DNA from 2 places in the Microbacterium sp. F1-18 genome. Region 2 is predicted to be linked to the other one. Evidence: predicted binding sites of a transcription regulator. Region 2 holds the regulator's gene; the other holds the start of a gene.
The links. Region 2 encodes HspR, which represses chaperone genes until heat shock. Its sites were predicted from a motif close to AAGTTGAGTCNNNNNGACTCAACTT; they were not measured.
Positions count from the first base shown of each region.

Region 1: a site for HspR is predicted at 7,948-7,972, ahead of ACU6RU_RS01890 (Hsp20/alpha crystallin family protein). Genes of this name have one in related genera too.

Region 1 covers NZ_JBREVD010000001.1:381,159-395,979, forward strand. The annotation lists gene ACU6RU_RS01855 (VOC family protein) at 1-263, shown strand, start outside; gene ACU6RU_RS01860 (amidohydrolase) at 287-1,525, shown strand; gene ACU6RU_RS01865 (sodium:calcium antiporter) at 1,609-2,673, shown strand; gene ACU6RU_RS01870 (hypothetical protein) at 2,707-3,039, opposite strand; gene ACU6RU_RS01875 (DUF2207 domain-containing protein) at 3,326-5,125, opposite strand; gene ACU6RU_RS01880 (MarR family winged helix-turn-helix transcriptional regulator) at 5,161-5,592, shown strand; gene ACU6RU_RS01885 (DUF222 domain-containing protein) at 5,792-7,210, shown strand; gene ACU6RU_RS01890 (Hsp20/alpha crystallin family protein) at 7,483-7,908, opposite strand; gene ACU6RU_RS01895 (L-serine ammonia-lyase) at 8,060-9,469, opposite strand; gene ACU6RU_RS01900 (FUSC family protein) at 9,559-10,629, shown strand; gene ACU6RU_RS01905 (FAD-binding protein) at 10,652-11,905, opposite strand; tRNA gene ACU6RU_RS01910 (tRNA-Arg) at 12,044-12,116, opposite strand; gene ACU6RU_RS01915 (asparagine synthase) at 12,193-12,810, opposite strand; gene ACU6RU_RS01920 (YdeI/OmpD-associated family protein) at 12,855-13,292, opposite strand; gene ACU6RU_RS01925 (DUF4383 domain-containing protein) at 13,502-13,915, shown strand; gene ACU6RU_RS01930 (hypothetical protein) at 13,915-14,460, shown strand; gene ACU6RU_RS01935 (aldose 1-epimerase family protein) at 14,491-14,821, opposite strand, start outside.
Region 2 covers NZ_JBREVD010000001.1:759,231-774,051, forward strand. The annotation lists gene ACU6RU_RS03525 (glycosyltransferase) at 1-997, opposite strand, end outside; gene ACU6RU_RS03530 (hypothetical protein) at 1,241-1,834, shown strand; gene ACU6RU_RS03535 (hypothetical protein) at 1,942-2,826, opposite strand; gene ACU6RU_RS03540 (heat shock protein transcriptional repressor HspR) at 3,041-3,490, opposite strand; gene ACU6RU_RS03545 (DnaJ C-terminal domain-containing protein) at 3,584-4,588, opposite strand; gene ACU6RU_RS03550 (nucleotide exchange factor GrpE) at 4,600-5,226, opposite strand; gene dnaK (molecular chaperone DnaK) at 5,229-7,097, opposite strand; gene ACU6RU_RS03560 (response regulator transcription factor) at 7,426-8,145, shown strand; gene ACU6RU_RS03565 (MFS transporter) at 8,256-9,713, shown strand; gene ACU6RU_RS03570 (GNAT family N-acetyltransferase) at 9,720-10,166, opposite strand; gene ACU6RU_RS03575 (BCCT family transporter) at 10,237-11,904, opposite strand; gene ACU6RU_RS03580 (MarR family winged helix-turn-helix transcriptional regulator) at 11,983-12,507, opposite strand; gene ACU6RU_RS03585 (MarR family winged helix-turn-helix transcriptional regulator) at 12,619-13,215, shown strand; gene dcd (dCTP deaminase) at 13,284-13,889, opposite strand; gene ACU6RU_RS03595 (LacI family DNA-binding transcriptional regulator) at 13,925-14,821, opposite strand, start outside.

The DNA of each region.
Region 1 (14,821 bases), 380 kb from region 2:
ATCCCGACGGCCGCGGGCCGCGCCTCTACTTCCATCACGCCGACGGCGCGAAGACGGGGCGCAACCGGCTGCACATCGACGTCTCGGTCGCACCCGCAGACGGCGAGCGCCGGGCCTCGCCGCAAGCCGTAGACGCCGAGAAGGATCGGCTCGTCGCGCTCGGCGCGAGCGTCGTCCGGCTCGTCGAGCAGCAGTGGGGCGCGTGGCCCGAGCGCTACTGGCAGATGACAGACCCCGAGGGCAACGAGTTCTGCCTCCAGTGACCACCCGTCATAGGGTCGACGTCATGGCCCCCCGCATCCTCGCCGTCGTGAACGGCCGCATCGTCCCCGTGTCCGCACCCGTCATCGAGGGCGGGACGGTCGTCGTCACCGACGGCGTGATCACCGCCGTCGGCGGACCCGAGACGCCCGTTCCCGACGGAGCCGAGATCGTGGATGCCGCGGAGCGCTGGGTGCTGCCCGGATTCGTCGAGGCCCACGGGCATCTCGGCGTCCACGAAGACGGCGAAGGCTGGTCGGGCAATGACACCAACGAGATGACCGACCCGAACGGCGCTCGTTTCCGCGCACTCGACGGCATCGACATCGAGGAGGTCGGGTTCCGCGACGCATTGCGCGGCGGCGTGACGTCCGTCGTCATCAAGCCGGGATCGGGCAACCCGATCGGCGGACGCACGGTCGCGATCAAGACCTGGGGCGGGCGCACCGTCGACGAACAGGTGATCGCCGAGAACGTGTCGGTGAAGTCGGCCCTCGGCGAGAACCCCAAGCGCGTCTACGGTGACAAGAAGCAGACGCCCTCGACCCGCCTGGGCGTCGCCTCCGTGCTGCGCGACGCCTTCGTCGATGCGCAGAACTACGTGGCCAAACGGGATGCCGCGGCAGCCAAGGGCGAACCATTCGATCGCGACCTCGGCAAAGAGACGCTCGCGGAGGTGCTCGACGGCACGCTCCTGTGGGACCAGCACAGCCACCGGCACGACGACATCGTCACCGCGATCCGTCTGGCCGAGGAGTTCGGCTACCGCCTCGTCGTCAACCACGGCACCGAAGGCCACAAGATCGCCGATGTCCTGGCCGAGAAGGGCATCCCGGTCATCTTCGGACCGATGCTCACCTCGCGCTCGAAGGTCGAACTGCGCGACCGTGCGATCGGGGCCCTCGCCCTGATCGCTGCGGCGGGCGTCACCGTCGCGATCACGACCGATCACCCCGTTGTGCCGATCGACCAGATCCGGCTGCAGGCCATCCTGGCAGTGCGCGAGGGCCTCCCGGCCGACGTCGCCCTGCAGGCGCTGACGACCAACCCCGCCAGCATCCTGCGTCTCGACGATCGCGTCGGTGCTCTCGAGCCCGGTCGCGACGGCGACCTCGTGCTGTGGTCGGGCGACCCCCTCGCGGTCGAATCGCGTGTCGAGCACGTCGTGATCGGCGGCGCCACGGTGCTCGAGACCACCGATGACGGAGACGTGCACATCGTCGAGCGGTGGGAGCGGTTCGGGCGCTCCAGCTGGCTGCGCTGATCCCGCCCGGCTGAACCGGGGTCTCCCTCGCGCGCGAGCGCAAGAGGTACCCGCATGCCGCGGAACGGGTGTGCACTGAGGGCATGTCGAACCTGCCCCTGTGGCTGCTCCTGGTGATGTTCGTCGGCGCTGCCGCCGTCGTGTGGGTAGCGGGCATCCAGCTCTCGAAGTCGACCGACGTGCTCGACGACCGGTGGCATATCGGCAGTGCCTTCGGCGGACTCATCGTGCTCGCCGTGGCGACGAATCTTCCGGAGATAGCCATCACCGTCAGCGCCGCGATCTCGGGCAACCTCGAGGTCGCCGTGGGCAACATCCTCGGTGGCATCGCCCTGCAGACGGTCGTGCTGGTGATCCTCGACGCGTTCGGCAGGCGCGGGCACGGGGTCAAGCCACTGACCTACCGCGCGGCATCCCTCGTCCTCGTCCTCGAAGCCGTGGTCGTGGTCGCCGTGCTCGCCGTGGTGATGGCGGGGAGCCAGCTGCCCGGTGACCTCGTCGTCGCACGGCTGACCCCCGATGTCGTGCTCATCGCGGCGCTCTGGCTCGCGGGACTGTTCCTCGTGCAGCGCGCCGGGAAGCATCTGCCCTGGCATGAGAACGGCACGTCGCCGGGCGCGAGCGAGCACACGCCGGGCCACCGGCGCGCGAAGCCGCAGCATCCGCATCATGCGATGAGCACTCCCGCGGTCGTCGTGGTGTTCGTGGTCTCGGCGCTCGCGACCCTCGGTGCGGGAGTCGTTCTCGAACGATCCGGCGACGCGATCGCCGACGGGATCGGGCTGTCGGGCGTGCTGTTCGGAGCCACCGTCCTCGCGCTGGCCACCGCGCTGCCGGAGATCTCGACGGGGCTGCAGGCGATCCGGCAGGGCGACGACAACCTCGCGATGAGCGACATCTTCGGCGGCAACGCCTTCCTGCCGGTGTTGTTCCTCGTGGCGACACTGATCTCGGGGCAGGCCGTGCTGCCCCAAGCGAACGGCGCCGACATCTATCTCACGGCGCTGGCCGCGCTGCTGACCCTCGTGTATGTCGTCGGGCTCATCTTCCGGCCCGCACGGCGCGTCGCCGGGATGGGCGTCGACTCGCTCGTCGTGCTCGTGCTCTACGGCGCCGGCGTGGCGGGTCTCTTCGCCGTCGCCGGGTGAGCGTCGCCGAGTGGGCGTCGCCGAGGGCGCGGGTCAGACCTCGTCCGAGCGGGGCGACCGCACCGACCAGCCCACGCGGCGCAGTGCATCTGCCAGGCGCGCGGCCTCGGTCGCCGCAGCATCCCACGACACGTCGGAGCACACGTCCACCGCCAGCGGGGGCGGGTCGGCGAACTTCGGGATCTGCACCTCCGCCCATACGTCCCGGCCGAGTCCGACGCGGGGGAACGCGGTGCCCGCGTTCTCGATGACGCCGTCCGAGACGAAGGCGATCGTCTCGAGCGCGTCGGGCTTGGCGATCGGCAGGTCGACGACGAGCGTGACCACGAAGGGTCCGCTGGCGGTGTCTCGGCCGTGGGCGTGCACCCGCTCATCCTGACAGACCGGCGGCTCCTCGAAGGCCGAAAGCCCGACGTCGGTGAGGCGCAGGCTCAGTGTTCTCAATGATTACGAAGAGATAACGGAAAACCCTTGCTCGTCGTTACCTCGTCGTTATAGAGTGCTCGCACGGTAGCTGTTTTGCTGTGGCAGCCACCGGCATGTGATTGCAGGAAACTCTTGGTGCAAAGGGACGAGGGCCCGACCGAATGCCTCTTCGGTCGGGCCCTCAACTGCGTTCGCGACGCCCGGCGGGGCTCCGACTGACGGTCACTCAGGCGCCGCCGCCACCACCCCCGCCGCCTCCCCCGCCCGCTGAACCGCCGCCGCTCGACCCGCCAGCCGTCGACGACGACGACGCGGCGGCCGACGACAGGGTGCCGATGCCGGCCGCGAACGACGAGGCGTCGAACCCTCCGGAACCGGAGTACCAGATCGGCGCGGTCACGCCGGCTGCGGCGTACGCCGCCGTCAGGTGGGCCGCCCACTCCTTCTCGCGGCCGAACAGCACGGCGTACGGCAGCAGCCGCTCGTAGATCCGCAGCACCTCCCGCGGGTCGTCCGTCGCCACGGGCTCGCGTTCAGCGCCCGCCGGCGACTGCAGCATCCGGATGCGATCTTCTTCGGCCCAGCGAATGAACAGGTCGAGCCCCAGGAGGTGATCACGCGTCTCGGCGCCGGCTCGCGAGAGCGGCGAGCCCGAGACGGCGAAGATCACGACGAAGAAGGATGCCGCGGCCAGCACGATCCCCACCACGGGGAGGGCCGGGTGCACGTACGAGCTCAGGGCCAGCGCGCCGAACAGGATGACGAGACCGGCCAGCACGACGCACGCGGCGACTGGCCAGCCACGAACCCCGGCCGGAACCGTGCGGTACATGTCGCGCCGCTTGAGGTTGTCCTCGGCGAGCTTGAGGGCGCGCTGCGTCTCGGATGAGAGCCGGGTATCGGACGAGCCGAAACGGTAGATCTCGCCGCGCCGGTGGTGCGGGAACATCCCGCTCAGCAGCATCCGGCCGTTCTGATCGGCCAGCTTCGGGTCGACCAGTTCCGCCTGCAGCTTCGCCCGCCCCCAGCGATGCTTGCCGTCGTCGACGATGCGGATCGAGCCGACGAGCGCCTGCTCGAGCACCTCGGCCGGGATCGCCTTCGAGGTCTTCTTCAGCAGCACCGCCGACTCGAGAGCATCGATATCCCGGGGAGGGGTGTACTCGGCGATGATCGTGGGGCGCCCCGGCTCGTCGCGGAGGTAACGGCGCCGGTTCCGCAGCGCCCAGCCGGTAGCGCCGGCGAGGAGCGCGACCGACCCGGACTGAAGCCATCCGAGAGGCGACGACACGAACGAGGTGTCGTAGGTCTCGAACGCACCCGCTTCGAACCCGACCGCCAGGGTGAGGGTCTCATGCGGAGCCAGGTCGGACGCCGACGCGGTGATCGTGGCGCCATCCGGCGACGCGGTGATCTCCGGGCACGCGGTGGTGCTGTCCTGCTCACCGACGTAGCAGGCCTGACGTCCCGCGAGGGAGTCCGCGATGGTCGGATCGACATGCAGCGTCGCGGTCACCTGACGGAACGGCTGGTTCCAGTCGGTGCCGTTGACGTCCCAATAGAACTCGAGTCCCGTGTCGGGGAAGTCCCAGACGACGTTCTCAAGGTCGTAGGTGAACACGAACGTGTTCCGGCCGTGCAGGTAGGCAGCGCCTCGCGTCAGGATGCCGAGCGTGCCGTCCTCGCTGTCGGTCTCGACGGGCCGGGCCGCGCCGTTCTCATCCGTGACCGAGATGAGCTCGGGATGCAGCGGCTGCCCGTTGTAGGTCTCGGGAAGAAGTCGCCGCATGCCGCGGTTCTGATCCGAATCGGGGAAGTCGGCGACGAACGTCTCGACGACGCGCATGCGTGCGGTCCCGTCGTCTTCGCGGGTGAGTGTGTAGTCGACGGACAGCGAGTCGAAGACGAACGCATCGAGATGGGCGGATTCGTCGGCGGATGCCGCGGCCGGTGCTGCCAGCGCGAAAACTGCTGTGATCAGCATGAGGACCGCGACCGCGACTGCCGCCCGGCTGCGACGGATCATGCCGACCAGCTTAGGCGGGCAGTAAAGTTGTCGCCATGAGCGATCGTCGTCGTGCCGTGGCAGCGTGGGAGAGTCTCTTCCGCGCACAGCACGAGATCTTCGACGACATCAGCAACGACTTCGCCGGCGACGAGCTCACGCAAGCCGAGTACGACGTGCTCTTGACCGTCGTGCGTGGCGCCGGTCATCGTGCGCGGCTGCGCGACGTCACGGCGAATATGCTCATCAGCCAGCCGAGCGTGTCGCGGCTCGTCGACCGGATGGTCGCGCGCGGGCTCATCACCAAATGCGGAGACCCGACCGACGGCCGCGGCGCGATGCTCACCGCGACACCCGAAGGCGTCTCGGCGTTCCGCCGCCTCGCGGCAGCTCACGGACGTTCGATCGCCGAGCGGATGTCGGTGCTGTCGACCGACGAACTGGAGCAGCTCGAGCAGCTCACGACGAAGCTGCGCCGACTCTCCTGATCTGCGGCGCCCGGTCCGGTGACTTTCGGGCGGGTGGTGGCGTGGCGGTTCGTGACGGGCCTTGGCTCGGTTCGGGTGCGGCGTCGCCGGGGCCGGAGTGCCGGGCGCCTGCTCCTCCCCAGCGGCGCCGTCATCAATTGCCCTCACAGTCGCACAAAAGTTCGACCTGAATGTCGTACCCCGCTGCCACAATGGGAACATGGCAGCGAGCGGCGAGATGGGTGGGGTGCGATGCGATGACGCCGCGCCCGCGCAGGTGCTCGCGTTTGCGCGGTTCGCGGAAGCGCTCGATGTTGTCCATGCCGGCGAGGTCGCGCGGATGCGTGCGTTGGCCGATCTGGGCCGGTCGGCGTTGCGGGAGGCCCGGCACGGTGGGGTGCGGGGCATGGCCTCCGACATGGAGCTGCGATCGGTTGCGGCCGAGGCCGCGGGGATGGCCCGGTTGACGGATCGGCGGTTGCAGGGCGAGATCGACCATGCGATGACCGTCATCGACGACTACCCCGCCGTGTTCGAGGCGTGGGTGGAACGGCGGATCGAACGCGGACACGTCGATGTGATCGTGCGGGTCGGGGCGGGGCTGCCGGACGAGGTGTGGGAGTCGTTCGCGGAAGCGGCGATCGGCGTGTGCGAGCGGGATGTGCCGTCTCGGGTGCGGGGTGCGCTCGAGGTTTTGGCGGCGCGGGTGCACCCCCAGTCGTTCACGGAGCGGCACACGGCTGCGGCGGCGGAGCGGTGCGTGCGGGTCTTCCACGGGGCCGACGGGATGTCGAACCTCGTCGCCAACCTCCCCACCGTCATCGCCACGGGGATGCTCGATCGGCTCACCCAGATGGGACAGTCGGTGAAGGACGCCCGGGATGCGGGTGGTTGCGGTGGGGCGAATGAGGTCGGGGCGAGCCCGGAGGCTGACGCGGCGGATGCCGCCGGGGAGGATGCGGCGCCAGACGCCCGAACCATGGACCAGCTGCGGGCCGACATCCTCGGCGACCTCGTCCTCGGCGGAGCACCGGTGGTCGACCCGACCTACGGAACCGACCGGGCCGGCGGGCTCGGCGCGATCCGGGCGCGCGTGCAGGTCACCCTCACCGCGGAGACCCTGATAGGCCGTGACGAGCACCCCGCCGACGCTGTCGGTGCCGGACTGATCGACGCCGACACGGCGCGTGACCTCGCCGGACAGGTCTCCGAGTGGGACCGGTTGTTCATCGACCCGGTCACCCGCACCCCGGTCGAGGTCGACACCTACCGACCCACCATCGCGATGAAGAAACTCCTCACCGCACGCGACCAGCACTGCAGGTTCCCCGGATGCCGCAGAGCCGCGATCCGGTGCGAACTCGACCACACCATCGACTACGCCCTCGGCGGCCACACCCACATCTACAACCTCGCCCACCTGTGCCAGAGACACCACTCCATGAAGCAATTCACGACATGGGAAGTGCGGCAGGTTGGTGGCGGAGTCCTGGAATGGACCTCACCCCTCGGCAGGGTCTACCGAGAAGACGTACCCGTGCCCGCGGTCTGCTTCACCACCGACCCGACCGACACGACCGATCCACCGCGGGGCGGTCGAACTGGCGGGGCACCGCCACCCGAACCACCACCCTTCTGAGCCGGTGCGTCGCGCACTCGCGCGCACCACGACTTTTCCCAGGCGTGGCGAAACTATGCCAGCGCGCCCCACGACGCATCGCTGCCTCGACGCATCGCTGCCTCTCTGAGGTCAGTCCGCGACGACCCTGAGACCCTGCCGTCGCTGTGCACACGCAAAGGGCGGCCGCGCCCCCGAAGGGGCTGCGGCCGCCCGTCATGCAGTGCGCTCGACGCGCGCCGTGAACGCGTCACGACATGCGCTTCGGCAGGTCCTGCGCGATCAGTTGTCGATCAGTTCTCGATCGGCACCACCGGCGCGGCGGCGTCGGTCGTGACCTCCACCTTCCGCGGCTTGGCCTTCTCGCTGACCGGGATCGTCACCGTCAGGACACCGTTGTTGTAGGTCGCGGCGATGCCCTCGGTGTCGACGCCCTGACCGAGGTTCAGCTGACGCAGGAAGCTGGCGGCCTCGCGCTCGCGCGTGATCCACTTCACACCGTCACCGCTCGCGAGCGTGCGCTCGGCGCGGATCGTCAGCAGCTGGCCGTCGACGTCGATGTCGACCGAACCCGGGTCGATGCCGGGCAGGTCGGCGGTCATCACGTAGTGGTCGCCGTCACGGTAGAGGTCCATCGGCATGCGACGGGGGCCGCGGCGCGTGTCGAAGAGGCTCGAGGCGATGCGGTCGAGGTCGCGGAACGGGTCGTAAGTAGCCATCGATCTTTCCCTTCTCTGATGCTTCGTGTTGAGATCTGAAAGTTGAGCCTTAGCGGCTCAACTGCATACAGATTAGCACTCCACCCCATCGAGTGCCAAGGGTTCTCGCACGGCGAACAGCGCCCCGACGAGCGGGGCACATGGGCGCCACTCAGCACTCGACGACGTTGACGGCGAGACCGCCTTCGCTCGTCTCCTTGTACTTGTGCGACATGTCGATCCCGGTCTGACGCATCGTCTCGACGACGGCGTCGAGCGAGACGTAGTGCTGCCCATCGCCGCGCAGGGCGAGGCGCGCCGCGGTGACCGCGGTCGACGCGGCGATCGCGTTCCGCTCGATGCATGGAATCTGCACGAGGCCGCCGACCGGGTCGCACGTGAGCCCCAGGTGATGCTCCATGGCGATCTCAGCAGCGTTCTCGATCTGCGCGCTATTGCCGCCCATGACTGCCGTCAGACCGCCCGCCGCCATCGCGCACGCGGAACCCACCTCCGCCTGGCAGCCGCCCTCCGCGCCCGAGATCGACGCGTTCGCCTTGAAGAGCGAGCCGAGCGCGGTCGCGGTCAGCAGAAACCGCCGGATGCCGCGCCGGCGATCGAGCTCCTCCGACCCGAGCCGCGACTCCGCGGCGAACCGCCACCAGTACATCGCGACGGCGGGGAGGATGCCCGCGGCCCCATTCGTGGGCGCGGTGACCACGCGTCCCCCCGATGCGTTCTCCTCGTTGACGGCGAGCGCGAAAGCGCCGAGCCACTCCCCCGGGAGCTCGCGCCCACCGGCGGCCTCGGCCGCTTCGAGCTGCGCGCGCATCGCACCTGCGCGACGCCGCACCCGCAGCATCCCCGGCAATGTGCCCTCGGCGCGCAGGCCCGCCTCGACGCACCCCGCCATGGCGTCCCAGATCGCGTCGAGGCCGGCGGCGACCTCGGCCTCGGGCCGGAGCGCCTCCTCGTTGCGGCGCGCCAGCCCGGCGATGCTCAGGCCATCGCGATCGCACAGCTCCAGCAGCTCTGCGGCACTGCCGAAGCGGTACGGCCATGCGACATCCCGGCCCGGCGAACCATCGGCGTGCGATTGCTCGCCCGTCCCCGCCCGGCGGATGAAACCGCCCCCGACCGAGAGGTAGGTCTCCGATGCGACGAGCACGCCTGCGGCATCCCAGGCGTTGAGCGTCATCGCGTTCGGGTGCTCGGGCAGTCGCGTCCGCGGCTCGAAGGACACGTCGCTTCGCGAGAACGACACCGGGTGCCGCCCCGCGAGCGAAAGGACCGCTCCGTCGACCCAGTCCGTCCACGCCGCGCGAACCACATCGGGATCGACGGTCTCCGGCGCGTGGCCCTGCAGCCCCGCGACCACGGCATCCGGCGTGCCGTGCCCGATCCCGGTCGCCCCGAGCGACCCGTACAGCACACAGCCGACGCGCTCGACCTCGTTCAGCCGGCCACCGGCTTCGAGCCCCACCGCGAAGGCGCGGGCAGCGCGCAACGGTCCGACCGTGTGGGAGCTCGAGGGTCCTACACCGATGGAGAACAGCTCGAACGCCGAGACGTAAGCGCTCACACCCCCAGGCTACGCCAGCATCTGCCGCAGGAGCCCGGCGACGTCAAGGGCATATGCGAGAACCCGGGGCGCACCTATCGTCGCGACCGATGACCACTGCACCCCACCCCCGTCTGGCGTCGCTCAAAGCCGCCGCGCGAACCGCGGGCGGCGAGGCCTTCGCGGTCTCGCGCCTGCTGCTGGCCGGCAAGACGGCCCTCGCCGCCGCCATCGCCTGGTACCTCGCACCGTTCGTCCCCTTCGCGCACGACGAGTACTCCTACTACGCACCGCTCGGCGTGCTCGTCAGCATGTACCCGACGATCGCCGACTCGGCCAAGGCCGGACTGCAAGCGGTCGGCGGGCTGGCGATCGGCATCGCGATCGGGCTCGCGGGCCTGTGGATCGTCTCGGGCCCGAGCCCCCGCATCCTGGGTGTCGCGATCGTCGTCGCCGCGGGCGTGGCTGTCGGCGGCATCCGGGCGCTCGGCACCGGCCGGGACTGGATCGCCATCGCGGCGTTGTTCGTGCTGCTGCTGGGAGCGAACGACGCCGGCGGTTTCTCGGTGTCGTACCTCGTCACGATGGCGTTCGGCGTCGTCATCGGTGTCGCCGTCAACCTCGCGATCGTTCCGCCCCTGTACCTGCGACGCGCCTCCACCCGCCTGTCGCAGCTGCGCGACGCGGTCTCGGACCGCCTCGAGATGCTCGCCGCCTCCGTCGCCGACAGCGCGCCCACCGACGCGACCGGCCAGCGCTATCTCCAAGAGATCCTCGACGCCGTCTCGGCCGACGTGCGCGAGGCCGCCCGCAGCCGCAAAGCCCACCCGCTCGCCCGACGACGCCGCGGGATCGAGGCCGAGAACGGGCGCCGCCTGAGAGCGCTCGAGAACACCGTCCGCCAGACGATCGAGCTCGCCGAGGGGATCGACGCCCTCCCTCTGACCCCGGATGCAGAGCCGCTGCGCGCCGAGCTCGCCGAGGCGGTACGGGCCACGGCGCGGGCGGTGGCACGGCCGGTGCGCGATCCCGCGACCCCGGCGGCGGTCGAGGAGGCCGAGACGGCACTCGCCCGCGTCGTCGAGGCGGCACCCACGCCCAGCGACGGCCGCATCTCGCCGTGGACCCGCGCCGCGGTCGATCTCAGCCGCATCATCGACGCGTCTCGACCGTTCGCCTGACGCGACCGGTCGGCGCGGCAGGTCACCGCGCCGGGATACCCAGCACCCGTTCGAGGTACGGCCCCGAGAACTTGCCGTTCGGGTCGACCCGCGCGACAAGCTCGCGGAAGTCGTCGAGGCGCGGAAGCGAGTCGCCGATGGGCATCGAGAAGACCTTGCCCCAGTGCGGACGAGCGTCGAACGGTGCGAGCACGCGCTCGACGTGAGAGATCGCCGCCCGAACGGCATCCGGTTCGTTCTTCCAGGTGAAGTGGATGCAGACGCTGTCGCGTCCGAACCCGGGCGAGAGCCAGAGGTCGTCGGCCGCCACGGTACGCAGCTCGGTCACGAGGAGTGCCGGCTCGACCCGGTCGGCGATCGAACGAACGGCCGCGATGGCCTCGACGGCCACAGCCCGGTCGACCCAGTACTCGGTCTGGATCTCGTCGCCGTTGGACGGCGTCGCGTCGATACGGAAGTGCGGCAGACGCTCGCACCAGTCGCCGGGCACGCCACCCTGCTCGGTGGTGTTGTCGACCCCGTCCGCGGCCGGCGAGTCTGCCTTCGTCCTCACGCGACGGGCACTCAGCAGCCGCTCCGCCATGTCGGGAGCCGAGGTTTCGTCGAGACGCTCTTTGATCCAGACCTCGCCGACATCGGCCGTGTTCCAGCGCGTGAACACGCTGACGCTGTACCCGGATGCCGTCACCTCGTCGAACCGCTCGAAGAGGTCGTCCCACGTGAGCCCGGCATACGTGTCCTGGCGAACCCGGTACGTGGGTTCGATCGCGAGCGTCAGGCGCACGACCGGCCCGAGCGCGCCGAGGTGGACGACGCTCCCGGCAAAGTCGTCGTCGCCCGCTGAGACCGTGCGCAGCTCGCCGTCCGGGTCGATGAACTCCAGCGCGCGGACGGCGGTCGCGAGCGAACCGTTGCGATCGCCTGATCCGTGCGTCGACGTCGCCGTCGCGCCCCCGACGGAGATGTGCGGCAGCGACCCCATGTTGTGCAGCGCCCACCCGTGATCGGCGAGGTGCCGAGCGACGACGGCGTACCGCGTGCCGGCCCCCACGGTCACGGTGCGGGCCGCCTCATCGATGACGATGTCGGGATCGATCCCGGTCAGGTCGAGGAGAACGCCGGCAGCGTCGGCCAGGTCGTTGAAGGAATGCCGAGTCCCCAGCGATCTGACGTGGTCGTGAGACGCGACGAGTCGCTGCGCCTCGGCGATCGTCGTCGGCACGAGCACGCCTTCGGCGGCGAAGGTGTGTGTTCCGGCCCAGTTCCGTTCGGTCACGAGCCCACGCTACGCGATGGCCACCGAGAATGTACACAGCTACAACAAAGTCCTCGACGCTGTCACGCCAGATGGCGCCAGAGAAACAAAGAAGCCCCCGCAGAGCGGAGGCTTCTCGTTCACTGTCTCAACACAGTGTGCGCCCGAAGGGACTCGAACCCCTAACCTTCTGATCCGTAGTCAGATGCTCTATCCATTGAGCTACGGGCGCATGGCCTGGAATGTCTCCCGGGCCGTCGTCAAGCATAGCCCGCTCTCGCACAAAGAGCGAATCGAGCGCGGAACGGCTAGTCGATCACCGGCGCGGCCGCGGAATCGAGGGCTTCGTCGCGCTCGACAACCTGCCGTTGCGCGTTGCGACGCTGCGACCGCAAGCGCGGAAGATCGACCATCCGTAGAGCTTGCATGCGCGCCGTGCGCATGCGCTCGTAGTCGGGTTCGAGATCCGGCCGCGCCGCCTCGATGCGAAGGGTCCGGTCGATGTTGCCGGCGACCTCGGACCACGCGGCCTCGCGCGCGTCGGCGATCAGTTTGCGCAGCTCGCCCTCATCCGCCGCGCGTTCACGCAGCTCCTTGGCGATGCGCAGCGACTGCTTGCGCCGCCGTCGCAGGTTCGACACATCGCGGCTGCGGTAATCGTGGGTGCCGCTCGAGTCGCTGTAGCGGCCGCTCGCCGCCTTACGTTCTCGGTGAGTGCGCTCGGCGTCGGCCTCGGCTTCCTCCGCGAGCGAGATCAGCGCATCGCGGGCGTCGTCGAGAAAGCGATCGGGCTCGAAATCGCGCCCGTCGGCGAGGATGTCGACGAGGATGGCGTTCTTGAGCGCCAGGCGGGTCGCCGCGGAGGCGATGTACAGCCCTTCGGCGACGATCTCCGAGCTCTTGGTACGCGCTTGACGGGTGGCCAACGCTGCCCCTCCTCACCTCACCCCAATCCTATGGGGCCCAGGTGTCATCCGAGCTTGGTGATGATCGCCGCGATCCGTCTCGCACGGGTCTCCGGCGTCTTCGCCGACTCGACGTTGACGACGTGCGCCTTGCGCGCGCTCGGCGCCAGACGGTCGAACGCCGCGGTCGCCCCCGCTTCGGCCAGCGCGGCGACCAGATCGTCCGGCGTCTCGACCTCTCGAGGCGCCTCATCCAGCTCGATGTCGACGACGATGGCATCCCCGCCCGCGAGGCCACTCTCGCGCCGCCGCTCGGCGGAGAACGGCACCAGCGCGAGCCCGCGCATCGAACCCACCGTGCTGCGGAAGGAGAAGCCGTTGACGGTGACGGAGACGGCGGGACGACGCCCACCGCCTAGGGCATCCAGCACCGAGAAGGGCACCTCGATGCCGGTGTTGTTCCCGAACTGGGACAGCGTCGTCTCGAATCGCACGATTCTCATTACCACCGCCCATGAAGGCAGCACAAGGCCTGTGAGCCGTGAAGTCGCTGACCGTAGCCTCGCGTCACGGCCTGGGCATTACTCCCCATCGATATCGACGACCACACAAGATCGGACGCCCCGGGCCCACCCAGAGGCAAACCGATCTGCCACTGTCACCGAACAACCGCAGCACCGCGACATCCGTCGCCCAATGGGAGGGAACCCTCATGCGTACATCACCGAACCGCCTCGTGGCGATCATCTTCGGCGCCGTCTACATCCTCGTCGGCCTCCTCGGCTTCACCGTGACCGCGGGCGTCGACTTCATCGCCACCGAGGGTGGCCTGCTGCTCGGCATCTTCGAGGTCAACCCGCTGCACAACATCGCGCACCTCCTGATCGGCGCCGCGCTGCTCATCGGCGGCCTCTCCGGCGTCCGCGCCGCGAAGGGCGTGAACACGACGGTCGGTGCCGCCTACCTGCTTCTCGGCATCGTGGGCTTCTTCATCCAGGACAGCGCCGCCAACGTGCTCGCCCTGAACACCGCCGACCACTTCCTCCACCTCGCCAGCGCCCTCGTGCTGCTGGGTGTCGGCCTCGGCACCGACCGCGCCACCGCCCCGCGCACGGCCGCGATCTGATGAACGCCGCCGCGCTCACCCGCTCCTGGCCCACGCTCGCCGCGTGGGGGGCTGGCCTGCTCCAGCTCGGCGTGGGCGCGGGCATGATCACCCAGGGCACCGGAGCCGCCGACCGCGGCGTCGGTGCCCTGGCGGTCGCGGTCGGGGCGGCCGCCCTGGGTTGGGGCGTCGCCGCCCTGACGCGCGGCCGCCTCGTCGCTCCCCGCGTCGCGATGGCCATCGCCGTCGTCGGCACGGTGATGTCGGGGCTTGCTCTTGCGGCGGACCCGATGCGCATCAGCGTGCACGCCGTCGGCGTGACCGCCCTTCTCCACGTCGCGTACGGCGTAGCGGCGGCGGCCGTCGTACGGCGGGCGCGCTCAGCGTCAGCCGACACCTCTCCCGCCGACGCCCGAGTCGCACCACGGACGAGCGTCATCGGACTCGTCGCGGGCTGCGTCATCGTCGCCGGACTCGTCACACCGGCACTGGGCGCGACGGAGGCCGGCCGCGCTGCGCCGAGCCACTCCGACCACCCGCTCTTCTCCACCGAGCACAGTCACTGAGACCCGGCGCTCGGCGACCCAGCCGCGGGATCAGATCGCGCTGATGCGCCAGGAAGCCTCGACCGTCTCGGCGGGAGCGATGAAGATGAGTCCCGCGTCGTAGTCGTAGCGTGCGGCGTTGAACGCATCCGGCGCGCACGTCATCGGCTCGACCGCGAGACCCGCACGGTGCCCCGGCTGCGCCGGTCCCCCGGGAAGGTCGGCGGTGTGCACCTGCACCCAGGGACACGCGGAATCCCACGAGATCGCGACGCCGGTGCCCGACGGATCGGTCACCCGCACGGTTGCCACGCTGTCATCGGTACGCGAGAGCCCCGTGAACGCATGGTCGATCTCGACGGCGCCCAGCGCCCGCGGCTCT
Region 2 (14,821 bases):
GATCGTCGACGTCGCCGGGTTCGAAGAGGTAACCGTTGACACCCGACTGTACTAGGTGGGGCAGCGCGACGGCATCCGCCGCCACGATCGGCAGCCCCGAGGCCATGGCCTCCATCGTAGCGATCGACTGCAGCTCGGCGATCGACGCGATCGCGAACACATCCGCCCGCGTGTACGCGGCACGCAGGTCGGCTTCATCGGTGCGCCCGAAGAACGTGACGCGATCGCTGATGCCCAGCTGCTGCGCGGTCTGCTCGAGGTTCCGACGCTGGTCGCCGCCGCCGACGATGTCGAAGTGGACGTCGAGCTCGGGCGCGAGCTTGGCGACGGCCTTCAGGGTGACCTCGACATGCTTCTCGGTCGTGAGGCGACCGACGAACAGGATGCGACGGTGCTCGCGCGGGGTGAGGTCGGGGGTGTAGTTGCGCTTGTCGATGCCGCAGCTGATCGGGATGACGCCCGAGATGTCGATCGTGTCCTCGAGGAACTCCGCGGCCTTGCGGGTGGGGGTCGTCACGGCGCGCGACATCAGGAACGTGCGCTTGGCGTCGTCCCAGCAGAGCTTGATGATGATCTTGTCGAGGAACGGCGGGAGCGTCGTGAAGTCGATGACGTTCTCGGCCATGACGTGGTTGGTCGCGACCACCGGGACGCCGCGCTTCCTCGCCTCGCGGGTGAGCCCGCGGCCGATGACGATGTGCGACTGGCTGTGGACGACGTCGGGCTTGACCGAGTCGAGGATGCGCCGCGCGTAGTGCTTCGAGCGCCACGGCAGCACGAAGCGCAGCCAGTCGTGCGGGTACCAGCGCCATCCGGGGAGGCGATGGACGGTGAGGTCCGCGCCCTCGATGTTCTCGGTGAAGACGCCCGACTGCGAGTGCTTCACGCTCGGCGTCACGACGTGGACATCGTGACCGCGAGCGGCGAGGCCGGCGGAGAGCCGCTCGGCGAAGCGGGCGGCTCCGTTGACGTCGGGGGCGAAGGTGTCGGCGCCCATCACGATGGTCAGAGGTGCGCGCGAGCTGGCGGCGGGAACACCCTCGTTCGTCGTGGATTCGGTCACGGGTCAGGCCCAATCTGTACGGCGGAGTGCCGCCGGCTGTGGCCGACGCGGCGGCCCCGAGCTTACCCGAGCGGTCTTGAAGCTTCCGGGAGGCGGCCCGGCGTTGAGGCAAACCGGCCGCACGGGCTGCACGGCGGGCGGACGCGGGAACCCCGGCGGCATCCCTAGGCTGGGGTCATGGCCCGACTCGAAGCCGATGCCGATCCCGCCCGCTGGGTTGCCGTCACCGAATCGTTCGGATTCTCCGGACGCCGCGCCCGCAAGCGCGCGATCGGGATGCTGCTGAGCCAGGCCAACGCCGCGATCGGCGCCGCGCCGCGCCCGGGCGGGCGGTTCGCCGCGTGGGCCGCGAGCCAGGCGGTGCCGATGCTGATGCGACGCGCGAACGGCCGGGTGCGGGCCTGGATGTGGAAAGCCGACCCCGAGCTGCTGGTCGTTCTCGCGCAGATGCAGGAGGCGACGGCGCAGGTGCGGGCGGCGCGGGCGATGATGCCGATGGAGTACGACGACACCGAGGACTTCCGCTCCCCCTACCTGGGGGTGGGCGAGAAGCTCGTGATGACGCTGCCTCCCGATCCGAGGACGCCGCCGTTCGTGTCGTACACGTGGGACACCGGCACCCACCTCGTGACGCTGTCGGCCGTCTGCAGTGACCGCGAGCGCGTGGGAACGGTGCTCGACGAGCTCGATCATCTCGCCCGCTCGCTGCGCGTCGTCGACGATCTGACCCTCGACGAGTCCGCGGGCACCCTGCGCCTTCCTCCCGCCTGACCCCCTCCGCCCCCTCCGCCCCTGCCCGATCGCCGACCCGACGCAAGAGGTCGCCGAATTCCGGCCGGAGCGACCATTCGTGTCGGGTCGGCGAGGGGTTGGGGGGGTCAGCTGGTCAACGCTTCGCGCGCACGGAGGAGGACGGCGCGACGCCGCGCGCCGCGGTGGGTTCTGTTCACGCGGATGACGCGCCAGCCGAGACGTGCGAGGTCGTCGAGACGGTCGACGTCGCGGCCGTACTGCGCGTCGTCGAGCCGATGCTGCTGACCGTCGTACTCCAGGAGCACGCGCCGCTCGGCGTCGACGAGGTCGCCATAGGCCACGAAGCGCCCGGCCTCATCGCGGATGACCGCGTTGACCTCGAAGGTGGTCATCCCGAGGTCCTCGGCGTCGAGTCGCAGCTCCGTCTCCGCAACGGAGTCGGTGCGTTCCCGGCAGCGTTCGTGCGCGAGTCGGAGCGCGCGTACGCCGCGCCGACCGGACCACGCCGCCACCGCCCCGCCGAGCTGCTCGATGGACAGGACGGGATCATGCCTGCGCATGAGGGAGTCTGCCGCGATGACGAGCTCGCGTTCGCCCATGAGCTCGGCCGATTGGCACCAGGCGACGGCCGGACGCGCGATCGGAACGGGTCCGAACCGCCACCGACTCGCCGCGGCGGCTTCGTGACCGCGCACCCCCGCACCCCGGGCGCGCCCGAGCGGTCGCGGCGCCGCGACGTCCACCTGCGTGCGCAGCCGCTCTGGAATCCAGCCGCCGACGAGAGCCACTGCCGTGGCATGGCTGATGTGCTCGCCTGCGCGCAACTTCGGCAGATAGGCGGTCACCAGCGCGCGCACGTCCATCACGGGTGCACGCGAGCGGATGCCGCGGAAGGGCACGGCCAGGTCGGCGGAACGAAGTCTGCCCCGCGTCACACCGGTCGCGCGCGCGGTCCCAACCGTGAAGGCACCCGGCAGCGCCTCGGGGAGCTCAGCAGGAATGCGTGCCACCCGTCCAGACTGAAGCTCTCTCGCCCTCTCCCCGCGATATCCCCAGCCCGTTCACCATCCGGTCTCCCCCACCCTCGCCTGTGCAGGAACCCCGCCCACCCCGCCCCACCCTGAACCGACCCGAATGGCCGCTCCGCACGCCGGATAACGACCCTTTGTGTCGGGTCGACGGGGCCGGCTGAGGCTACGGGGCCGGCTGAGGCTACGGGGGCGGCTAGGACTGCGGGGCGGTGGGCGGGGCGGCGGGGCGGCGGTAGAGCACGACCTCGGTCGCGCGGCGGACGCGCGCGCCGTGGCGCAGGGTCACGACGGCGCCGGTCGCACCCGCGGCGAACACCCGCGCACCGGGGCGCTGCTGCATCTCGTCGCGAAGACGCTGCTCGAGGTCTCGCACCTCACGACGAAGGCCCGCGACCTCGTTCTCGAGCTCGAGGATGCGCGCGATGGCGGGCAGGCTGATGCCCTCCGCCGACATCCGAGCCACCTCACGCAGCTGACGGATGTGCCGCAGCGAGTATCGCCGCGACCCGCCCTGCGTGCGCCCGGGCACCACGAGCCCCAGCCGGTCGTACTGCCGGAGGGTCTGCGCGTGCATGGCGGCGAGCTCCGCCGCGGCAGCGATCGCGAAGATCGGGGCGTCCTCGTCGATGTCGTCTTCAGCCATGGTTGGTCACCTCCTGGGCGTCGAGATCGTCGTCATCCGGCCCGCCGCACCAGTCCCGTGGCGAACGGGTGCGGCGGGTCGACGACGGGTGTGTCAGCCGCGCGCCTTGTTCATCAGGTCGGCACGCGGGTTCTCGCGGGGTTCGACCTCCGCGAAGCGCTCGAGGGCCGCCCGGGCTTCCTCGTCGAGGTGCGCAGGAACGGCGACCTGGACCTCGGCCAGCAGATCGCCGGTGCCCTTGGACGTGCTCACACCGCGACCCTTGACCCGCAGGACGCGACCCGACGGCGTGCCGGGCGCAACCCGGAGCTTGACGGGGTCGCCGCCGAGCGTCGGAACCTCGATCGTGGCGCCGAGGGCGGCCTCGGTGAAGGTCACCGGAACCACGACGCGCAGGTTGAGCCCATCGCGCGTGAACACCGAGTGCGGGCGGACCGTGACGGCCACGACGATGTCACCCGGCTCGCCGCCGTCGGGCGAGGGCCGCCCGCGGCCGCGCAGCCGGATCTTCTGGCCGTCCTTGACGCCTGCGGGGATCTTCACCTTGAACGGCTTGCCGTCTTCGCCCTGGAGCGTGACGGTGTCGCCGCGCACCGCCGTCGCGAAGTCGAGCGTCGTCCGAGCGGTGACGTCGGCGCCGCGCTGCGGGCCGCCGAAGCCCTGGAATCCGCCGGTCGAGCGGCCGAATCCGCCCGTCCCGAAGCGGCTGGATCGGCCGGACTGCTGGTTGAACATCGCGAAGATGTCGTCGAAGTCCGCGCCGCGCGCTCCGGCGCCGCCTCGAGCCCCCTGGTTGAAGGCGCTGAAGACGTCTTCGAAGCCACCCGCGCCCTGGCCACCCGCGGTGAAGCGGGCGCTGCCCGACCCCATCGCTCGGATCTGGTCGTACTCGGCGCGCTGCTCCTTGTCGGAGAGCACGGAGTACGCCTCGCTGATCTCCTTGAACTTCGCCTCGGCCGCAGCATCGCCCTGCGTCGAGTCGGGGTGGTATTTGCGCGCGAGCTTGCGGTAGGTCTTCTTCAGGTCGCTATCGGAGACGTCCTTGGATACGCCCAGCACCTTGTAGAAGTCCTTATCGAACCAGTCCTGACTGGCCATGTCGTTGCCTCCTATTCGGTCGGCACGGCGACGACGACCTTCGCCGGACGCAGCTCGATGCTGCCGAGGCGGTAGCCGACCTCGACGACCTCGAGGATCGTCGGCTCGGCCGTGCCCGGGGTGGGCGCCTGGAAGATCGCCTCGTGCTGCTGCGGGTCGAACGCGTCGCCCGCGGCGCCGTAGGACTCGACACCCAGTCGCGCCACGACCCCGCGCAGCTTGTCCGCGATCACCGCGAGCGGCGATCCCTCGACGAGGTCGCCGTGCTTGTCGGCACGGTCGAGGTCGTCGAGCACGGGCAGCAGGCCCTTGGCGACCGAGCCCTTGGCGCGCTCGATCTCGACCTCGCGCTGCTCCTCGGTGCGCCGACGGTAGTTGGCGTACTCGGCCTGCACGCGCTTGAGGTCGAGCACGAGGTCGTGCTCCTCGGCAGGCGCTTCGGCGACGGCGGCCTCGTCGGACTGCGTCGCGCCGAGGATGTCGTCGATGGTCAGTTCGTCGTCCGCAGCCGCGGCGTCCGCGGCATCCGTTGCTCCGGTGGCCTCGTGCGCGTCGGGGCCGGACGCCTGGGCGTCCGACCCCTCCCCGCCGAGGACCTCGTCTTCGCCGTGCGGCTCTTCGAAGTCCTTGTTGGTCATGATTACTTCTTCTCGTCCTCGTCTTCGACGACCTCGGCGTCGACGACGTCCTCATCGGATGCCGTCGCACCGGCGTCACCGGTCGGAGCGTCGGTCGGGGCACCCTGCGCCTGGTCTGCCTGACCCTGCGCGTAGATGGCCTCACCGAGCTTGCCCTGCGATGCGTTGAGCTTCTCGAACGCGGTCTTCACGGCCTCGTCGTCATCACCAGCGAGTGCGGTCTTCAGCGCGTCGACGTCACCCTGCACCTCGGACTTGACGTCCTCAGGCAGCTTGTCGGCGTTGTCGGCGATGAGCTTCTCGATCGAGTACGACAGGGTCTCGGCCTGGTTGCGCACCTCGGCTGCCTCGCGGCGCTTCTTGTCCTCTGCCGCGTGCTCCTCGGCCTCACGCACCATGCGCTCGATGTCGTCCTTGGGCAGCGACGAGCCGCCGGTGATCGTCATCGACTGCTCCTTGCCGGTGCCCTTGTCCTTCGCCGAGACGTGCACGATGCCGTTGGCGTCGATGTCGAAGGTGACCTCGACCTGCGGGATGCCGCGGGGTGCCGGCGCGATGCCCGTGAGCTCGAACGTGCCGAGCGGCTTGTTGTCGCGGGTGAAGTCGCGCTCGCCCTGGAAGACCTGGATGGCGACCGACGGCTGGTTGTCGTCGGCGGTCGTGAAGGTTTCGCTGCGCTTGGTGGGGATGGCGGTGTTGCGCTCGATGAGCTTCGTCATGATGCCGCCCTTGGTCTCGATGCCGAGGCTCAGGGGGGTCACGTCGATGAGGAGGACGTCCTTGCGCTCGCCCTTGAGGACACCGGCCTGCAGGGCGGCGCCGACGGCGACGACCTCGTCCGGGTTCACGCCCTTGTTGGGCTCCTTGCCGGCTTCCTTCTTCACGAGCTCCGACACGGCGGGCATGCGGGTGGAGCCACCGACGAGCACGACGTGGTCGATGTCGCCGACCTTGATCCCGGTCTCGCGGATGACGTCTTCGAAGGGCTTCTTCGTGCGGTCGAGCAGGTCCTTCGTGAGGTCCTCGAACTTCGCGCGCGACAGCGTCTCGGAGAGCGACACGGGGCCCGAGTCGGTCAGCGAGAGGTACGGCAGGTTGATCGAGGTCGACTGCGAGCTGGAGAGCTCCTTCTTCGCCTGCTCGGCGGCCTCCTTGAGGCGCTGCAGGGCGATCTTGTCGCCCGAGACGTCGACACCGGTCGTGTCCTTGAACTGCTTGATGAGGTACTCGACGATGCGCTGGTCCCAGTCGTCGCCACCGAGGCGGTTGTCACCGGCCGTGGCGCGCACCTGGATCGTCGAGAAGTCGTCGTCCTTGCCCACTTCGAGCAGCGAGACGTCGAAGGTTCCGCCACCGAGGTCGAAGACGAGGATGAGCTCGTCTTCCTTGCCCTTGTCGAGGCCGTAGGCCAGCGCGGCGGCGGTCGGCTCGTTGATGATGCGCAGGACGTTCAGGCCCGCGATCTCGCCGGCCTCCTTGGTCGCCTGGCGCTCGGCGTCGTTGAAGTACGCGGGCACGGTGATGACGGCATCCGTCACCGTGTCGCCGAGGTACTGCTCGGCGTCGCGCTTGAGCTTCTGGAGGATGCGAGCCGAGATCTCCTGCGGCGTGTACGCCTTGCCGTCGATCGCCTGGGTCTTCCAGTCGGTGCCCATGTGGCGCTTGACGGAGGTCAGGGTGCGGTCGACGTTGGTGACGGCCTGCCGCTTGGCGGTCTCACCGACGAGGACCTCGCCGTCCTTGGTGAATGCGACGACCGAGGGGGTCGTACGGAGCCCTTCGGCGTTGGCGATGACCTTGGGCTCGCCGCCCTCGAGGACGGCCACGACGGAGTTCGTCGTGCCCAGGTCGATACCCACTGCACGTGCCATGAGTTGTCTCCTTACTTGCGGTTCTGATGGATCTGAAGTCTGCGGCGGCCCAACCTGAGCCGCGATGACTCAACTGTACTCGCGCACCGAAACCATGTCAAGAGAAGTTGAGTCAGGTCGTATCAAGTTCATTGTCGGATGGCGAGGTGCATGACGTCCACCTGAGCCAATTCTGAGCAACCCTGAGGCACGATCATCGGATCCTCTCAGCGGCGCGCTATATGTTGAGTCCACTCATGACAAGAAGCGTGAACCCGAACTCGCCTCTCGTCGACTCCGAGCCCGTGATGGGCGGTCGTCGAGCGTTCCCGCGTGCCCGGAGGCACCGGTGACGCGCAGCGCCGTCGTCATCGAGGATGACGACGACCTCCGCAGCCTGCTCAGCCAGACCCTCGAGCAGCACGGCTTCGCCGTCCACGCCTTCCCCGACGGCCCCGCCGGAGTCGACGCCGTCCGCCACCTGCGTCCGGACCTGACGACCGTCGACGTCAAGCTCGACGGCATCGACGGTTTCGAGGCGGTTCGCCGCATCCGGGCCTTCCACGACGGATACGTGCTCATCATCAGCGCCGTCGACGACGAGACCGCGACGGTCGAGGGCTTCCGCAGCGGAGCCGACGACTACGTCATCAAGCCCTGGCGCCCCTACGAACTGCGCGCCCGCATCGACGCCCTGATGCGGCGCCCCCGCACCCTCCAGTCACCCGAGAACGTGTCGGGTGGCTGGCTCGAAGCAGGTGGTTTGCGGCTGAGCCCCGGATCGCGCCGCGTCGAACTCGACGGCCGCGCCCTCGATCTGACCCGTTCCGAGTTCGACGTCCTGCAGGCGCTGATGCAGCGCCCCGGTGACGTCGTCGAGAAGGCGTGGATCGCGCTCATGCTGCGCCGTCAGAGCGGTGTCCATGGCGAACACGTCAGCCCCCACGACCTCCACGCGGTCGAGGTGCACCTGATGAACCTGCGCCGCAAGCTCGGCGACGACGGACGCACCGGCCGCTGGATCGAGACGGTGCGCGGCATCGGCTACCGGTTCGCGCGTCGCGACTGAAAAGCGCCCCACCCCGTTCGGCTGCGGATACGCTGACCCCGTCGCGAAGATGCGACGCGCCGCCGACGGGCGGCACCGAGTGTTCACGGAGAGGTCGTAGCGTGCCCGGCATGTCACCCGAGACCGATCCGCCCGGCGGAGGCCGCAGCCCGAAGGCATCCGCGCCGGGGGTTCCCACGCCCCCCACCGCCGCCGACACGCAGGCCCTCGGGCGCATCGCCGCCATGCAGACCCGCGATGTCGACGAGCAGCCCGTCCCCCGGAAGACCGTTGTGTCGTGGGCACTGTGGGACTGGGCGACGCAGCCGTTCAACTCCGTCATCCTCACCTTCGTCTTCGCGTCGCTGTTCCTCGTCTCCGATTCGTTCCTGCCCGCCGACATCGCCGTGCTGCCCGACTCCGACCCGATCAAGGAAGCAGCCCTCGCCGAGCTGGCGAGCGGGTACGGCGTCGCCTCGACAGCTGCCGGCATCCTGATCCTGCTCCTCGCGCCGGTGCTGGGGCAGACCGCCGACCGATCGGGCCGGAAGAAGCGGTGGCTCGGCGTGTTCACCGTCGTCCTCGCGCTGCTGCAGTTCGCGCTGTTCTTCACCTTCGCCGACCCGGCGTACTTCTGGTACGGCGCGATCGTCCTCTCGCTCGGCGCCGTCGTCTCCGAAATCGCGGGCGTCAACTACAACGCCATGCTCGTCGAGGTGTCGACGCCTCGCACGATCGGCCGGGTCAGCGGCCTGGGCTGGGGCCTCGGGTACATCGGCGGCATCGTCGCGCTCACCCTCGTGGTCGTGCTCACCTTGGCCGACTGGTTCGGGATGGACACGAGCAACGGTCTGGCCTACCGGCTCATCGCCGTGGGATGTGGGGTCTGGACGATCGTCTTCGCCATCCCGCTGATGCTGAACGTCCCCGAGCGCTCCGCACCGCACAGCACGGAGAAGGTCGGCTTCTTCGCGGCGTACGCCCACCTGGTCGCCGACATCGCTCGCCTGTATCGCACCGAGCGCCCCACGTTCTGGTTCCTTCTGGCGAGCGCGGTCTATCGCGACGGCCTCGCGGGCGTCTTCGCCTTCGGCGGGGTGCTGGCTGCCCGCGCGTTCGGATTCTCGCCGACGGAGGTCATGGTCTTCGGCATCGCCGCGAACCTCGTCGCCGGCGCGTCCACCATCATCGCGGGACGCTTCGACGACCGTTTCGGAGCGCGAGCCGTGATCATCGCGACCCTCTCGGGGCTCATCGCGGTCGCCGTGCTGCTGTTCGTGCTGCAGGACGCCGGATCGATCGTGTTCTGGATCGCCGGGCTCATCCTCTCGGGATGCGTGGGACCCGCACAGGCGGCGAGCCGCTCACTGCTCGCGCGCGTCACGCCTCCGGGCATGCAGGGTGAGATCTTCGGCCTCTACGCCACGACGGGGCGCGTCGCGAGCTTCCTCTCCCCCGCCATGTGGGCGCTGTTCATCGCCTGGTTCGGCAGCATCATCTGGGGCGTGCTGGGCATCGCCGTGGTGCTGCTTCTCGGGCTCGTGCTGCTGCTCTTCGTGCGCCTGCCGAAGCAGGCCGGCATCCGCTGACCGGCTTCAGGCGGAACGCCGCATGGGGACGTGCGGGATGTCGTCCTCCGAGAACTCCGGCCCGCTGATCGCGAATCCGAACCGCCCGTACCAGTCGGCGAGGTGCTTCTGCGCGTCGAGGTCGATCGCCGCGCCGGGCCACCGCTCGCCGACGCGCTCGACCGCCGCGCGCATGAGCTGGGCCGACAGGCCACGGCCGCGGGCCTCCGCGGCGGTGGCGACGCGTCCGATGCGGGCGTTGCCCGAGGCATCGCGCAGCAGCCGGAGCGTCGCCAGAACCCGTCCGTCGTCTTCGATCCAGAAGAGCTCGGTGTCGGGCTCGAGGTCTCGGCCGTCGAGCTCGGGGTAGGCCGCGGCCTGCTCGACGACGAAGACGCTGACGCGCAGCCAGAGCAGACGGTAGAGGGTCTCGGCGGGAACATCGGTCAGACGGGCGGAGGACACCGGAGGCATCCGCCCAGCGTACGACGAAGGCGCCGGGCGGTCGGGCCCGGCGCCTTCGCGGCGATCGACGATGTCCGCGTCAGCCGCGCCTGCCGACGATCCACGGGAAGCGCACTCCCCGCTCGTTCGGCTCCTCGACCTCGAGGCCGTAGTGATCGCCGATGCGTTCGATGAACTGGGCCCGCTCCGCACGGGCGTACGCGCGGCGCTCGCGTTGGAAGGCCAGCACCGTCGACCAGCACATCAGGAGCATGACGATCGAGAAGGGCAGCGCGATGAGAATCGCCGCGGTCTGCAGAGCCTGCAGGCCACCGGCGAGCAGGAGTGCGCTCGCGAGGGCGGCGGTGATGACGACGAAGAACACACGCACCCAGCGCGGCGGCTCGGGGTTGCCGCCCGTGGCGATCATGCCCATGACGAGGGCGCCCGAGTCGGCCGAGGTGATGAAGAACACGGCGATCAGGACGATGGCGCCGATCGTCAGCACGCCACCGGCCGGCAGCCCCTCGAGAAGCTGGAACAGCGCCCCCTGCAGGTTCACCGAACCATCGGCGGCGAGCATCGACCCGGGCTGTTCGAGCTCTCGGTACAGCGCCGAGCCGCCGAGGACGGCGAACCACAGGATGCCGATCAGGGTCGGCACCAGCAGCACGCCCGCGACGAACTGGCGAACCGTGCGCCCCTTGCTGACGCGCGCGATGAAGATGCCGACGAAGGGCGCCCACGAGATCCACCAGCCCCAGTAGAACGACGTCCACTGCGCCTGCCAGGCCTCGCCCGCCGCCCCCTGGAGAGCGCTGACGGTGAAGGAGAGGCCGATGAAGTCCTGGATGTACGCACCGATCGACTGCACCCACTCTCGCAGGAGGAACTGCGTCGGCCCGGCGAAGAGGAGGAAAAGAAGCAGCAGGCCGGCGACGATGAGGTTGAAGTTGGAGAGCCACTTCATCCCCTTCGTCACTCCCGACAGCACCGAGAACAGGACGAAGACGGAGACGATCGCGATGAGCCCGATGAGCATCGCGTCGTTCATGGGAGGGAGGCCGATGAACTCGAGGCCCGAGCCCATCTGCATGACACCGAGTCCGAGCGAGGTTGCGACACCGAACAGGGTGCCGACGAGGGCGACCGCGTCGATCACGTTGCCCGCGGCCCCACGCACACGATTGCCCAGCAGCGGCTCGAGCGCCCAACGGATCGAGATCGGCCGGCGACGGCGGTGGATCGCGTACGCGAGCGCGAGCCCGACGACCACGTACATCGCCCAGGCGTGCACACCCCAGTGCAGGTACGTCTGCGTCAGCGCTCCCTGAGCCAGCTGCTGCTCGGTGCCGGTCACCCCGGGTCGCGGGTCGACGAAGTGGCTGAGCGGCTCGCTCACGCCGTAGAAGACGAGTCCGATACCCATGCCCGCCGCGAAGAGGAGCGAGAACCACGAGCCGGTCGAGAACTCGGGCTCGTCGTCGTCGCGTCCGAGCTTGATGTCACCGAAACGACTGAAGCCGACGAAGATCGCGAAGCCGACGAAGAAGGCCGCGATGAGGACGTAGTACCAGTTGAACGAGTCGACGATCGACGTCTGGATGGCGCCGAAGAACGACTCGGCCGTGGTGGGGAAGATGATCGCGAAGGCGCTGAAGCCGACGATCACGACCGCGGCGGGCCAGAACACCCAACGGGCGATCGTGCCCGGGGTGGACACCGCGGCTATGCGTTCTGCGGGAGAGGGCTGATTCTCGGTGCTCACCGAACCAGGGTGGCAGGATACCGGCGCGACGCAAAGTGGAGAAGCCCAGTTGCCTGCATCCGCGACAGCGGGTATGGCTCAGCCGCGCGGCCAGGCGTCGGCGAGTTTGGTGAGCAGTCGGGCCAGTTCGGCGCGCTCGTCGTCGGTGAATCCGTCCAGCGCGCTGCCCAGGGCCGCGCGACGTTCACCCCGCACGCTGCGCGCGAATCCACGCCCCTCGTCGGTCAGTGCGATGCGGGTGCGGCGGGCGTCGTCGGGGTCGGCCTCGCGACGCACCAGGTCGAGCTCGACGGCCTGCTGCACCAGCCGGGAGGCCCGCGGCTGGTCGACACCGATCGCCTCACCGATCTCGCTGACGCTGAGCGGGTGGGATGCCGCGGCGAGCGCCTCGAGCATGCGCAGGCGCGCGAGGCCCGCCATCCTCCCGCGTCCGTCGGCGAACGGACCCCCGCGATGTCCGTGCGGGCCGTGCCCGGCGTGGCTGCCGAACGGCCCCTGCGCGTGCGCTGCGTGCTGCGGACCGGGCCCTGGACGCCGCAACCCGCGCAGACGCCCCAACGCGTCGGCGATGGCATCGATCTGCGGGTCGTCGGCAGCCGTCATGGTTCGAGAATACATGCGACTTGACATGGACCGGACTGCATGTCATAGTGCATATACATGACACATGACATACATAACGGGTCGGATGCGCCGGCCCGCGAAGGGAACACCATGAACAACCACGACAACACCCCCGAGACACGCGACACCCGATCGCGGTCGCTGGCCTTCTGGATGCGCGCCGCCGGAGCGGCACTCGCCACCGAGATGAATCGGGCGCTGGCCGCCGAGGGGCTCGACCGCCGAGACTGGGCCGTGCTCGATGTCCTCGCCGGCGGGCGCGACATCCCCGGCCTGGCCGAGCGCGTGCAGCGCGGCGGCAAGCGCGTCCGGTCACTCGCGGCTCGCGGCTGGGCCGTCGAGCGCGACGGGATCTGGACCATCACAGAGGAGGGCCGTCGCGAGCGCGACCGCATCCATGGGCTCGTCACGGGCGTCCGCGGTCGCGTGCGGGGCGCCGTGACGGAGGAGGACTACGCCACGACGGTCGCTTCGCTCGAAGCGATCGCTCGCGAGCTGGGTTGGGACGAGAGCGGACCACGCCGATTCGGCCCCCGGGGCCACCGCGGCTTCGGTCACCGCTTCGGCCACGACCACCGCGTCGGCCACGGCCGGGGCCCTCGCTGCGGCGAGCAGCCCCACCACGGCGAGCACGCGTTCGAGCGCGGCTTCACCGCCGGCTTCGCGGCCGGGCGCGACGCCGCCTGACCCGCGGCAACTCGGATGAGGCCCCCGAGGTTCGACGCCTCGGGGCCCTCATCCGTCCCGGAACCGCGTCAGGCGCCGCGCGATCCGGCGTCGATCGTGCCCACGTCGGTCCGGTGGAAGTTCTGGAACGAGCGCGACGCGGTCGGGCCGCGCTGCCCCTGATAGCGGTTGCCGTACGGGCCGGATCCGTAGGAGTTCTCACTCGGCGAGCTGAGCTGGAAGAAGCAGAGCTGCCCGATCTTCATCCCCGGCCAGAGCTTGATCGGCAGAGTGGCGACATTGGCGAGTTCGAGCGTCACGTGACCCGAGAACCCGGGGTCGATGAAGCCGGCCGTCGAGTGGGTGATCAGGCCCAGCCGCCCGAGAGACGACTTGCCCTCCAGACGCGCGGCGACGTCGTCGCCGAGGCGCACCTGCTCGTACGTCGATCCGAGCGCGAACTCGCCCGGATGCAGGATGAACGGCTGGTCCGGCTCGACCTCGATCAGACGGGTCAGCTCGGGCTGATCCTGCGCCGGGTCGATGAAGGGGTACTTGTGGTTGTCGAACAGGCGGAAGTACCGGTCGAGGCGCACGTCGACGCTCGAGGGCTGCACCATCGAGGCATCCCAGGGGTCGAGACCGATACGGCCCTGATCGATTCCGGCACGGATGTCGCGATCACTCAGCAGCACGGACACAGCCTAGAGCGCGAGGCCGGGCGAGGACGTCATCCGGCCCGATACCGGGCGGGCGGCGCGGTGGTCTGCCGGGCCACCAGTTTCGTCGGAAGCCGCAGATGCGTGGCCGGCAGCGTCTCGCCGCGCATGAGGGCCAGCAGCATCTGCACCGCGGCCGCCCCCAGGCGCCCCATCGGCTGTCGCACCGTCGTCAGGGGGACGGGAAGCCTCGTCGCCTCGGGGATGTCGTCGAATCCGACGATCGACAGGTCGCGGGGAACCTCGAGCCCGAGCTCGGCGGCCACCTGCAGGATGGCGATCGCCGACACGTCGTTCGCCGCGAAGACAGCGGTGGGCCGGTTGGCCGCCGAGAGCATGTCGATCGCGACCTCGCGCACCGTCGCCTCGCGATAGCGCCCCGCCCCGACGTACGTCGCGTCGAACGGGATGCCGGCGTCGGCGAGCGCGCGACGATATCCGGCGTCGCGTGCGATCGACGACCGCAGGTCGGCGCGTCCCGCGATGTAGCCGATGCGCGTGTGCCCCATGCCGATGAGGTAGGCCGTCGCCTCACGGGCGCCGCCGTAGCTGTCGCTCTCGACGATGGGCACGTCGGCGGGGCCGGTGTGCGGGTCGATCGCGACGAGCGGGACGTCGGCACTCGCTTTGACCACCGTGGGTGTGACCATGATCGCGCCGTCGATCAGCGTTCCGCTCAGGCGCGACAGCGACCGCCGCTCCCACCCCTCCTCGTCGCCCCGCGACCCTGAGTAGGCGAGCAGGTCGTAACTGGTGTCACGAAGCGCCTCGCCCACACCCTTGAGGATCTCAGCGCTGAACGGCTCGAAATCGGCGACGAGGACGCCGATCACACCCGTCGAGCGCGAGCGCATGCTGCTGGCGATGAGGCTCGACTCGTAACCGAGCTCCGCAACGGCCGCCATCAC